4 regions of the Paenibacillus sp. TSA_86.1 genome follow, and region 1 is predicted to be linked to each of the others. Evidence: riboswitches for the same ligand, from Rfam matches in the RefSeq annotation. Region 1 holds a riboswitch; each other region holds the start of a gene.
What was found. Region 1 has a riboswitch for thiamine pyrophosphate ahead of ACUTVW_RS15860 (ABC transporter substrate-binding protein). Riboswitches for the same ligand answer to the same signal wherever they lie in the genome.
Positions count from the first base shown of each region.

Region 2: it holds a riboswitch for thiamine pyrophosphate, as region 1 does, so the genes downstream of both, thiM (hydroxyethylthiazole kinase) here and ACUTVW_RS15860 (ABC transporter substrate-binding protein) in region 1, are expected to answer to the same signal.
Region 3: it holds a riboswitch for thiamine pyrophosphate, as region 1 does, so the genes downstream of both, thiC (phosphomethylpyrimidine synthase ThiC) here and ACUTVW_RS15860 (ABC transporter substrate-binding protein) in region 1, are expected to answer to the same signal.
Region 4: it holds a riboswitch for thiamine pyrophosphate, as region 1 does, so the genes downstream of both, ACUTVW_RS12565 (thiamine phosphate synthase) here and ACUTVW_RS15860 (ABC transporter substrate-binding protein) in region 1, are expected to answer to the same signal.

Region 1 is NZ_JBQZGE010000007.1:115,960-119,115, reverse strand. It holds gene serS (serine--tRNA ligase) at 1-149, opposite strand, end outside; gene ACUTVW_RS15870 (hypothetical protein) at 620-799, shown strand; gene ACUTVW_RS15865 (hypothetical protein) at 857-1,381, opposite strand; TPP riboswitch at 1,645-1,757, shown strand; gene ACUTVW_RS15860 (ABC transporter substrate-binding protein) at 1,973-3,013, shown strand.
Region 2 is NZ_JBQZGE010000019.1:87,515-90,670, forward strand. It holds gene ACUTVW_RS24520 (radical SAM/SPASM domain-containing protein) at 1-816, opposite strand, end outside; TPP riboswitch at 1,045-1,147, shown strand; gene thiM (hydroxyethylthiazole kinase) at 1,273-2,085, shown strand; gene thiD (bifunctional hydroxymethylpyrimidine kinase/phosphomethylpyrimidine kinase) at 2,082-2,894, shown strand; gene thiE (thiamine phosphate synthase) at 2,894-3,156, shown strand, end outside.
Region 3 is NZ_JBQZGE010000017.1:53,123-56,278, reverse strand. It holds gene thiC (phosphomethylpyrimidine synthase ThiC) at 1-1,633, opposite strand, end outside; TPP riboswitch at 2,028-2,141, opposite strand; gene ACUTVW_RS23460 (IclR family transcriptional regulator) at 2,304-3,047, opposite strand.
Region 4 is NZ_JBQZGE010000004.1:302,659-305,814, forward strand. It holds gene ACUTVW_RS12560 (ABC-F family ATP-binding cassette domain-containing protein) at 1-915, shown strand, start outside; TPP riboswitch at 955-1,064, shown strand; gene ACUTVW_RS12565 (thiamine phosphate synthase) at 1,332-2,003, shown strand; gene thiO (glycine oxidase ThiO) at 2,044-3,156, shown strand, end outside.

The DNA.
Region 1 (3,156 bases):
AGACGACGCGCCTCTTCCGTATGCTGTAAAAGTGCTTTTCGCTCGTCATCCCGCTGGATTAACACAGCAATATCAACCTTGATTTTTTTCCCGTCCGCTGCCGCCTGAACCTCTTCTGCATGTGCCCGAACCCACTTCATATCTAACATGGTCACCGTCTCCTTTGGCTAAAAAAATACAAAGAGCGCCCTCATCCCTTGGGACGAGGAGCGCTCTGCTCGCGGTGCCACCCAACTTGCCGAATCGGTTTCAACCTCCTGATTCAGCCTCTTGGTCCGCGATAACGGGCGGTTCCGGTTAACTTGGGAAAGTTTCATTTCGCTCCCTGGCGAAAACGCCTCCGAGTTGGATTCTCTTCAACGGCATAGTCCGATGTGTAATTGTGTTAGTTAGTATATACGAGAATCCAACGGAAATGCAAGTTCTAAACACCTATTTTTATTGAAAACAACGAATCACATAAAAGTCTGTCAGAATTCCACAGGAAGAGAGTATCGTTATAGATATGACTTCACTCAGACCATTTTTCGTGTAATCGTGTCTATCCAATTAGACGCATCTTCCTGTAAAAAAGACCATACTATGGTAAACTCACATTACAGAAGGGAGATGTTGTCTAATGAATATGAGCCCCAACCACCTGAATTCATCCGAGGCCGAAGCCGCCAAACAAAGAGCAAATGAACATGCGCGTCAAGCTCAGCGAAGCTCATTCAAAAGCGGTATCCTGACAACCATCATTATCGCTGTTGTTATTATTGGTATTTTATATTGGGTAGCTTACGCTAGAACTTCTTAAGGGATCAAAATTACCCATTGCCCAGGAAATACTTTTTCACAACAGACATACAATTCGTTAAACGGATGCTACCGCCGCTTGTCCTCTAAACAACTTGCCAAATACATAACGCACTAGCGGCCCGAGTACGATTAATTGATATGGCAATGGCAGACTAAAGTTACGTGCAATCGTATGAAGATACGTGCTAGACACGGACACCCCATCTAACCGACCTGCCAAATAGGCCGTAATCATGCCGTATAGCGACATGACCAATACCATTCCGATGACCATAAGAAACGACATGGTGACTACACCTTTGATTTTACTGGCTCTTGCAAACGGGATGGAAAACGCAATTTTTCTCGCTACGGGTCCTACGATGAACGACTCCACCAAAAATGCGATGACAAAACAGATCACAAATTGAATCAGCATCTGCATCACGGACATCTGACTTAACATTCCTGCGTGCCATAGATTGAAGGTCATCATCACTACGACCATTCCTGTGCACATCATAAGTCCAAACATAACTTGTTCTTTCTTGCTTACTGACAATATACTCATCCTCTCTCTGACTTGGATCATTATAGACATTCAGATCCCCCTCACATAAGTGAACATTCTGTGAACGTTTTATTGACCAGGACATGTCTGAAAACGTTGATGGAAGCCCATATTTCCGAATTTTTGTTCCAAGCCGGGAAGTCCCCCGCAGGCGTGACAGGGCACTTCAAGGGAATATGACTCAGCAGGGGATGAAAAGGTTGTAAAAAATGCACTGCAGTGGGTTCCAGGACACGCCCTAGACACATTCATGTCCCTGGCCTATAATTACACCTAGTAATGCCCGTAACTTCATAGTTTCCCAGGGGAGTCGGAATTGGCCGGCTGAGAGTGTATCCCACCAAGATACTAACCCTTAGACCTGATCTGGATCATGCCAGCGTAGGAATCGGAGTATATTGCAACGGCACAGCCATAAGCTGAACGCCCTTCTCTCACGCCTGCACGCGTCCCGGATTACGGGGCGCTTTTTTTGTTTTCTTTTGACAAGCAGAAACAGAAAAATGACGTTATTCGGATAACCCGCGAGTATAAATTCGTCGATTTATGCAAAGGGATTGGATATGAAGCCAAGGAGTACCCCGTGCCATCTGGCCGGATATACCGAAGGAGAGAGACACGATGAAATGGCGTAAAACGATAGGAATGTTACTCATGTGTGTGTTGCTGGTGACTGTAGCTGCTTGTGGTGGCAAACAAGCGGATCCAGCTGAACAGAAAAACGCAGCTGGATCGGAGAAAACGAACGAGGACAGCAGCACTGCATTGAAAGATGTGAAGGTTGTGCTCGACTGGACTCCAAATACGAATCATACCGGTCTGTATGCAGCAGTGGATCAGGGTTTTTATAAAGCGGCGGGTCTCAACGTCGAGATTGTACAGCCAGGTGCTGGCGGAGCAGATACGATGGTCGCCTCAGGTGAGGTACCGTTTGGCGTCAGTTATCAGGAAAGTGTCACTCAGGCGCGTACGCAGGACGTTCCACTTGTGTCGATTGCCGCAGTTATCCAGCATAATACGTCCGGTTTTGCAGCGCCGGTGGATCGCAAGATCAAATCGCCTAAAGATTTTGAAGGTAAGACGTATGGCGGTTGGGGTTCCCCGGTAGAAGAAGCGGTGATGCAATCCATTATGGAGGGCGAAGGTGCTGACGTATCCAAAGTCAAAAACATTAACATGGGCGATGCCGACTTCTTCACAGCCGTGAAACGGGACATCGACTTTGCGTGGATTTTCTACGCATGGACGGGAATCGAGGCTGAATTACGCGGTGAACCGATTGATATGTTGTATGTGAAGGATTATGCCAAAGCACTGGACTACTACACCCCCGTCCTCGTGACCAATGAACAGACGATTCAGAAAGACCCTGAACTGGTGAAAGCTTTCCTAAAGGCCACTTCTGAAGGGTACCAATATGCAATTGACCACCCTGAAGAGGCAGCAAACATTTTAATCAAAGCTGTTCCTGATCTGGACAAAGAATTAGTACTGGCAAGTCAAAAATGGCTCAGCCCGAAATACCAAGATGATGCACCACGCTGGGGCGAACAAAAGCAAGACGTGTGGAAAAACTACACCGACTGGATGTTCAGCAAGAAACTGCTGGATAAAGAGATCGATGTAACAAAAGCCTACACGAACGAATTTTTACCACAGTAACAAGTCTTATTACTCTACATGTAAAAATGAACCTTGATGTTTACACATTTTGAACGAAGAGGACAGGAAAAACTTGAAGAAGCGAAGCGATCGCTTAGTAGGTTTTCTAAGGAAAGCTACCCCAGAAGCACGCTTTCTCCTGA
Region 2 (3,156 bases), on a different contig from region 1:
TTTGGAAAAACCGTACACCAGATTGTTTGCACGTTCTCCATCCACAATATCGGAAAAAGACTTCTCATGGATGTTCCCCAAGTTGATGACACCTTCTCCATCCAGACAGCATGGAACCACAGTTCCATCGACCAGCACAGCGGCTTGACTGCGGAGTGCATGGCAAAACCCTTTGCCATCATCTTCAGGTGCATCCAGACTTGGCCACTGGAATTCATGATCCTGATTCAGATATACGTTGGGTGCAATTTTCACACCGCTACCTGGAAGGACTTTTTCCTCAATCCGAAAGTCCAGATTGAATTCACGCTCGAGTACCTCAAGCGTCTCCCGATTTCGATTCATCTGAGCATTCGTGAAGTTATCCTGTGTCAGATTCCATAATCGGAACGAGACAATGACATTATGTTTCACCGCTTCACGCACAAAAGACAAAATGTTACGTAAGTATCCGTCGCGATCCGTAGAACCTTCATGACCGTCAAAGCTGTGCAACGAGAAATTCATCTGTCTCAGTGCAGGTTTACCCAATAATTTATGCTGTGTCTTCGGCAGCAGCGTGCCGTTCGTCGTAATGTTTACTTTAAATCCCTTGGCATGAGCCATATCCAGCAGCAGGTCAATTTTGGGATGAAGCAGCGGTTCCCCTTTGACGTGCAGGTAGATATGTTTCGTGTGTGGTTTGATCTGATCCAATATATTATTAAAGACTTCAGGGTCGATGAATCCTTTGGCTCGCTTCGTTTGTGGGCAAAAGCTGCATGCCAGATTACAGATGCTTGTAATTTCAATATATACTTTCTTGAACGTTTTCAACTCAGGGTCCCCATTCTGCCGGGAGGAACAACGGTCCTGCCCTCATTCGTAGTACGGCCATATGAGCCAATCCCCATTATATCGGGTTAAGGAGCCAAGGTAAATCGTAATCAGAGGATCCGTACAAAGTCCAGTATATTTTCATCTCTATTTCAAGACTCGAATGCCCTCCCTATTTACATTAAGCCAAGATGGATATATGCTGAGGACATAACTGCATATCTTGTACATTTGCACTGGGGGAGCCTTGCGGCTGAGACGAATACGACGATTCGGACCCTTTGAACCTGATCTGGATTATACCAGCGGAGGGAAGTGGGGCAGCTTTTATTGGCAGTGGATGATCTCTAGCCTTGATGGGGATCAACTTCAGTTCAAACGTATAGCTCTGCTCATTTCTCCGGAAATGGGCGGGGCTTTTTGTATTTTGTTCTAAATCAAAAGGAGGAAATGACGATGTCTTATCTTGAACGTGTACGATCACTCAATCCTTTGGTTCATAATATTACCAACCTTGTGGTTGCCCCTTTTACGGCAAATGGTCTGCTTGCCCTCGGCGCCTCTCCGTTTATGGCCTACGCCCATGAAGAAGTCGCTGACGTCGCTCGCATGGCTGGAGCAGTGGTGCTGAACATCGGCACATTGGATGAGAAGGTCGTTCAATCTATACGCCTGGCCGGACAATCGGCCAATGCGCATCATGTGCCTGTCGTGCTTGATCCTGTTGGCGCAGGAGCAACAGCATATCGCACGGATACGGTACAGATGCTGGTTCGTGAGCTTCGCCTTACGGTATTAAGAGGCAATGTCGCCGAAGTCGCTCATGTCATTGGTGTACCATGGAATATCAAAGGTGTGGATGCCGGAGCCGGCGAGGGAGACCGAATACGGATTGCGGAGCAGGCAGCGCAACAGCTTGATTGTATTGTCGTCATTACAGGCCAATACGATATTATTACAGACGGATATCATACCTTCCTCACAAACAACGGACATGTATTGCTCACCCAGGTTACCGGTGCAGGCTGCCTGCTCAGCTCGGTCATTGGCGCCTTTGCTGCGATAGCCGAGCCGGGACACGACATGCTGAACAGTGTGGTCGAGGCGACATCTTACTACGGTGTAGCCGCTGAACAGGCTGCAGTACGAACGGCTCATCAGGGGCCAGGCAACTTCCAGATTGAACTGTTAAATCAACTGGCGCAGGTGACACCTTCACTGTTATCTGAGCATGCACAAATTCGTCAGATTCGTGGAGGTGTACGATGAACATTGCTCAAGCGTTAACCATTGCCGGGTCTGATAACGGCGGGGGAGCCGGAATCCAGGCAGATCTCAAAACCTTTCAGGAACTTGGTGTATACGGAATGACGGTCATTACAGTAATTGCCGCACAGAATACAACCGGGGTTCAAGGTGTGTTTCCGATTGATTACGCCGGCATTGCCCAGCAGCTTGATTCAACGGGAGCCGACTTTCAGCCACGTGCAGTCAAGACAGGTATGCTGTATAGTGCCGAGATTATTCGTCTTGTTGCGACAAAATGGCAGCAATACGGCTGGTCTAATCTGGTGATTGATCCCGTGATGGTTGCCAAAGGCGGTGCGCCTCTGCTACAGCAAGAGGCAGTACAAGCACTCATTCAGGATCTACTCCCCCATGCCTTACTCACAACACCTAACATCCCGGAAGCCGAACTGCTCACCGGAATGTCTATTCGGAACCTGAGCGAGCGGGAGGAGGCCGCAAGGCAATTGGTGCAGATGGGCACGACGTATGCCTTGGTTAAAGGCGGACATGATACGGGAAGCGGTATGGTTGTCGATGTCCTGTATGACGGGCATTCCTTTCATTATTTGGAGAACCTTCGGGTAATGACACGTCATACACACGGAACCGGCTGCACGTTCTCTGCTGCGATTACCGCTGAACTCGCGAAGGGTTCTCCTGTTCTGGCTGCCGTTACGACCGCGCGAGCATTCATTCAGGCAGCCATTGAAGATGAGCTGGGATTCGGGACCGGGCACGGGCCAACGAATCACTTTGCGTACCAGCGCAGACAGCGAGGTGAACGCTGATGCGTAGATGGGATACGGAAGCGGTGCGCCGCACGCTGCAGTTGTATCTGGTGATGGGCAGCGTCAATACGGCGCGTGACCCGGTGGAGGTGCTCCGCCAGGCGATCACTGGCGGCATCACGCTGTTCCAGTTCCGGGAGAAGGGAACTGGTGCCCTGACAGGCGAAGCCCGCATAACGCTTGCGCTGCGGCTTCGCGAGGTGTGCAGCCAGCACGGGATACCGTTCATCGTGAACGATGATGTGGAGCTGGCTGTGGCGGT
Region 3 (3,156 bases), on a different contig from region 1:
AGGATAGTGCCCGTTCCGGGTCGAGGGACAGGTTAAACTGATCCCGCCAGCGGAATTCGAAGCGTGCCTTCGACAGCGCATCATCCCGGCGCTGGGCGCGTGGGTGGCCTTTGGCCAAATCAGCCGCATGAGCGGCTATTTTATAAGCGATAACCCCTTCACGCACATCATCCTTGTTCGGAAGCCCCAGATGCTCCTTCGGCGTGACATAACAGAGCATGGACGTACCAAACCAGCCAATCATCGCCGCCCCAATCGCAGACGTAATATGATCGTATCCCGGTGCAATGTCCGTGGTCAGCGGCCCAAGGGTATAGAACGGCGCTTCCTGGCAGATTTCCATCTGCAAATCCACATTCTCTTTGATCTTGTGCATCGGCACATGCCCCGGCCCTTCAATCATCACCTGTACATCATGCTTCCACGCAATCTGCGTTAATTCTCCGAGCGTTGCCAGCTCCGCCATCTGTGCCTCGTCATTGGCATCGTAGATGCTGCCTGGGCGCAGTCCGTCCCCAAGAGAGAAAGCCACATCATACCTTTTCATAATCTCGCAGATTTCTTCAAAATGAGTGTACAAAAAGTTCTCCTGATGATGTGCCAGGCACCATGCCGCCATAATCGACCCGCCCCGTGAAACGATGCCCGTCATCCGTTTCGCCGTCATTGGAATATATCGCAGCAATACGCCGGCATGAATCGTAAAATAATCCACACCCTGCTCCGCTTGTTCAATCAGCGTATCCCGGTACAACTCCCAGGTGAGCGCCTCAGCCTCTCCATTCACCTTTTCTAATGCCTGATAGAGGGGCACCGTGCCAATCGGCACAGGGGAGTTACGGATGATCCATTCCCGTGTCGTATGAATATTCTTGCCTGTCGAGAGATCCATCACCGTATCCGATCCCCAGCGCACAGCCCAGGTCATCTTCTCCACTTCCTCTTCGATGGAGGAAGATACAGCGGAATTGCCAATATTAGCATTGATCTTCACGTGAAAATGACGACCAATCAACATCGGCTCACTCTCCGGGTGATTGATGTTGGAGGGAAGAATTGCCCTGCCGCTCGCCAGCTCCTGCCGCACGAATTCCGGCTCCACGCCTTCACGAATAGCGGCGTACTCCATCTCTGGCGTAATCAAGCCCTGCCGTGCATAGTGCATCTGTGTGACACAGCGTCCAGCCTGTGCACGCAGCGGCTGCCCCCGAAGGCCGGGGTATTCCTCTGCCCCGGCTCTTCGGCCTCCGGGCTTCAAGCCGTTATCCTCCGGCTTGATTGCCCGGCCCTCATACGCTTCCACGTCACCGCGCTCCATGATCCAGTGCGTGCGAAGCGCAGGTAAACCGGCCCGAATGTCCATCTGGAATTCGGGATCGGTCATCGGGCCGCTCGTATCGTAGACACGCAGCGGCTCATTATGCTCCACCCCTTGGGGAGTATTGGTGTCATGAAGGGCAATTTCACGCTCCGGTACAGCGATGTCCGGTCGTGAGCCCTGAATGTAGACTTTACGGCTGCCCGGGAAGGGTTGAACCCTTCCAGCCGCTCCGGTTTCTTTTTCCACCGGATGACCCTCGCTCCCCAATTCTTCGATTCCATTCTGTTGCCCCGTTTGCTTATGTGTACTCATGTCTCCTGTTTCCTCCTCTGTAATCTTCTCTTGCGTTATGTCTCCACCAATGCGTCAGTTTCAACGACCACCACACCTGCCCGGAAACATTCAGAGCACAGAAGTACAGCAGGATTGTTCCTGCCCACGCAGCCAAACAGATCCAGGAGACAAATTTTTATGTACAGTCAGCGAGAGAAGCGAGATCACTTCACCTGGAAGTCCAGGCATGTATGTCGCAATGGTTATGCTGTCACCGCGATAGTGAAACACAACAAGTGAATCTCTGCCAGGCACTGTAAATAAAAAAAGCCGGTTCCGAAGGAACCGACTGATGTCCATCACCATACACGCAACAAGGGCCATCTGCTGCCAAACAGCATCTATCCCAGGTTAACGTCTGTGGTGCTTGTGGTCATATGGCCGATTACTTCCCTACGCTGGTATGATCCAGATCAGGTGCAAAGGGTCCGGAATCTCATGCGATTCCGTCTCAGTCCGGACAATTCGGACTCCCCCAGTAACGTAAACGTATTACGGCAATTCAGCCGCTGTTCAACTTAAAAATATGACATTCAACCGGCCCCGATGGGCCGTCCATTACAGAGTAGCTTAATCTGGTTATAAATACAACCTTAATATTCCAGATCATCAATTCCTTTTGTGCAAAACTTCAAGCATGAGCCTGGCCTTACGACAACATAAGTCCCATCTGCGCGGCCGCTTCTTTCAATACAGGAGCGTACTCATGCAATGTGTCTTGCGAGAGCCTGCTGACAGGCCCCGACACAGACAGCGCTGCCGCGATATTGCCTCTGCGATCCATAATCGGTACGGACACCGCAGCAGCTCCCGGCTCGCGTTCCTCATAACTGGTTGCATAACCGCTTCCTCTGATGTCCTCCATCTGTGCCAAATATACTGCTGGATCAATAAATACGGGCCATTCCGAGCCGTTCATCAGCTCCTCCCGATCCTCTTCAGATGCAAAGGCCATCAACACTTTGCTGGAAGCTCCTACGGAAAGCGGCAGTCTGACACCTACTGGCGCAACCCGGCGAATCGCCTGATCACTCTGCACCGCCTGAATCCGAATCCGCTCGCTGCCGTCACGGAGATAGAGACTTACCGTCTCGCCCAACCGATCCCGGAGCCGTTCCATCGCGGGCAATAGCAAAATCGCAGGATCATCACTACGTGACATGTGCGCAGACAGTTCCCAGATGCGAATGCCAAGCCGGTACTTCTCGGTTGCTGCGTCGCGTATCACGAACCCCCGATCCTCCAGTGTTGCCATCAATCGATGCACCGTACTTTTGTGTAAACCGATCTGACTGGCAATTTCGGTGAGTCCAAGATCACTGCGTGTGGTAAAACATAATAATATATCCAGCGCCCGTTCTACAGCCCGGACGGTTAACTTGCGGTCTTCCATGGCATGGTGCCCTCCTCATGTTTCATCACATGAAACTTGGTTACATAAATTATATGAGAAACGGTCTCATCTGTAAACCAAAAAGAACCTTTTTGAAGGTAATGCGCAA
Region 4 (3,156 bases), on a different contig from region 1:
CTGATCTCTCATGATACGGAGTTCATGAATGAAGTTGTTAATGTCATCTATCATTTGGAGTTTGCCAAATTGACGCGGTACGCTGCCAACTATGATAAATTCCTGGAGATGGCGGGTATGCAGAAAGCACAGCACATCGATGCCTATGAAAAGCAGCAGGAATTCATCAAAAAGCAAGAAGATTTTATTCAGCGCAACAAGGCTCGGGCTTCAACATCAGGCCGGGCGAAAAGCCGTGAAAAACAACTCGGCAAAATTGAGCGTATTGATCGTCCAGACGAAGCTGCGAAACCAACATTTAAGTTCAAGGATGCTCGTGCGAGTAGCAAAACTGTTTTTGAAGGTATCGACTTTGAAATCGGTTATACGTATCCGCTATTACCCAAGATGACAATGACGATTGAACGTGGAGAAAAGATTGCCATTGTGGGATGTAACGGTGTAGGCAAATCAACACTTCTCAAAACAATTCTGGGTAAAGTTGCGCCAATCAGCGGTAAAACATTCCTTGGAGATTATTTGGAGACAGCTTACTTCGAACAGGAAGTGCGCGCTGGAAATATTACACCGATCGACGACGTGTGGAATGAATTTTCTCACCTGACACAGAATGAAGTGCGAGGTCATCTTGCGCGTTGCGGTCTCAAAAATGAACATATCACTCGTCCGCTTAACATGCTGAGCGGAGGAGAGCAGGCTAAAGTTAGATTGTGTAAACTGCTGATGCGTGAGAGCAACTGGGTTTTGTTTGACGAGCCGACGAACCATCTGGATGTAACGGCGAAGGCTGAACTGCAGCGTGCGTTGCAGGAATACAAGGGAACCGTTTTGCTTGTATCTCACGAACCGGATTTTTATGAAGGCTGGGTCACCAAAACGTGGAATGTAGAAGAGTGGTCTGAAAAAGCACAATGACAAAAAAAACCGGTTGTGGTAATATAGGCTACAACTTCATATGAACACTAGGGGGGCCGCACGATGCGGCTGAGATGGAAGAATGCGATTCCGGACCCTTCGCACCTGATCTGGATCATACCAGCGTAGGGAAGTGGCGCGTTTCAGCGAAAACGATAGTATATGATTCTTCAATGGAAAACGGGATCTTTACTACATCGTGATGCATGCATTTCAATACTCGAACAGACAGTTATAGGGTTACCTATTACACTGTTTATCAGGTATTGTCGAATGTTTGTTATTGAACTGAATCTTAGTTTATACGCAGCCACTCCCCTACGGGAGTGGCTTTTTTGGATTCTATATTTGTTGCGTTTGTATGTTACGTCATTCGAAGCTTGGTGTTGAAAGGAGGGAGAACGAGGTTGTCTATCATGATGTTTGAGGACAAGTCAAAAGTATCGGATGAACAATTAAGAAACAACTCTCTTTTTGAGCTGCATGTAATATCCAGCAATAGAGGGGATCAAGAAGCCACGCTGAAGGCAGCTAAAGAAATTTGGCCTTGGGCGGATTATATTCATATCCGGGAACAGCAGCTTCCGTTACACGAGAAGTTAAACTGGGCCAGATTGATGGTCGAGTCTGGTGTCCCAGTTTCTCGGATTGTAATCAACGGTGCGAACCGGTTTACGGCTGAGGATGCTTGTTATCAAGGGGTGCATTGGAGCCAAGACATGTTACACAAGGCGAAAATGACGTTGGAACCCGGAAACAGGCATGATCTACAGCCCCGTCTGGGGGTATCTGTACATTCAATTCATGAGGCGAAAATTGCAGAAGAGTATGGCGCAGATTACCTTTTTTTCGGGCATGTATATGCAAGTGCAAGCAAACCGGATATAACTCCAAGAGGATTAGAAGCATTGGCGGAAGTATGCTCGGGTGTGATTGTACCTGTTATGGCAATCGGGGGCATTCAGCCGGATAACATTCGAGCTGTCAGGTCTGCGGGAGCCAGGGGAGCCGCTGTGATCTCAGGTGTACTTCAACATGAAAATCCTGCTCATGCAGCAGCTCTTTTAAAACAGTCTGTGGAAACGTGAAAGTGAATGCTGCTCAATGCTCAATCAAGGGGATGAGAGAATGGAACAGAGAGGAATGGGCCAACCCGAAGGTGTTACCGCACCCTCGTGTGATCAACATCGGTTAATGATGATGTCCACATCCGATACTCCAACTGAATTACGGGGAGTTTTTCATGCAGAAACAATTGTTGTAGGTGGTGGAATAGTAGGCTGTGCAATTGCTTTTGAATTGGCATCCAGAGGGCAGGAGGTGCTTCTTGTTGAGCAATCAGAGATTGCCGGTGGAACTTCCTCCGCAGCTGCCGGCATGCTCGCAGCAGATAGTGAAGATTTTGCACATCCAATTCTAGCACAGGCGGCATATGACAGCAGAGAATTGTTGCATAAGCAAAAAGATCAAATATCCGCTCTTACAGATATGGATGTTGGCTTGAGGCGCAGCGGGTTCATCACCCCATTTCGATCATATAGTGATTTAAGTCAATACAAGGATAAACGAAATGCCTCTTCGGATTCGGGGCAGCATTGGTGGGATCGGAGTAAGGTGCAACGGGAAGTGGCATGGTTGAATCGGGAAACGTACGGGGCGTATTACAAACCATTGGAGAGTGAAGTTTTACCTGTATCGTTGACCAGAGCCTATGCGAGGTCGGCTCAAATGATGGGTGCCCGGATCTGGGAAGGGGTTCAAGATGTTCGTCTATTAGTGAACAATGATCGAGTGCGAGGGATTACAACTGCCAAGGGAGAGATAACTTGTAAACATGTGATCGTGGCTGCTGGTTTGCAGGGGGATCTACTGATGCATCAAGTGGGAGTGACCTTGCCTTCAAGTCCGGTGAAAGGTGAAATGATTGCTATTCGGTTTCCTGCAGAACAAACAGCATACAGACCTGATCGAACGGTATATGCAGAAGACGTCTATATCGTTCCGAAGGCCAATGGAGAAGTATGGATCGGAGCGACCAGTCTGCCAGGAAGAAAAGATCACAGCGTATCTGCTAATTGTGTGCAACGATTACTTGGTGCGGCAAGTTATTGGGTTCCGGGAATCAAGGAGGCAGACTTTTTGCGGGCATGGGCAGGTGTAAGACCATCTACTCCGGATGGAATTCCATATATAGGAAGATGTGGACAAATTACTGGTTTGTACGCGGCCTATGGTCATTTT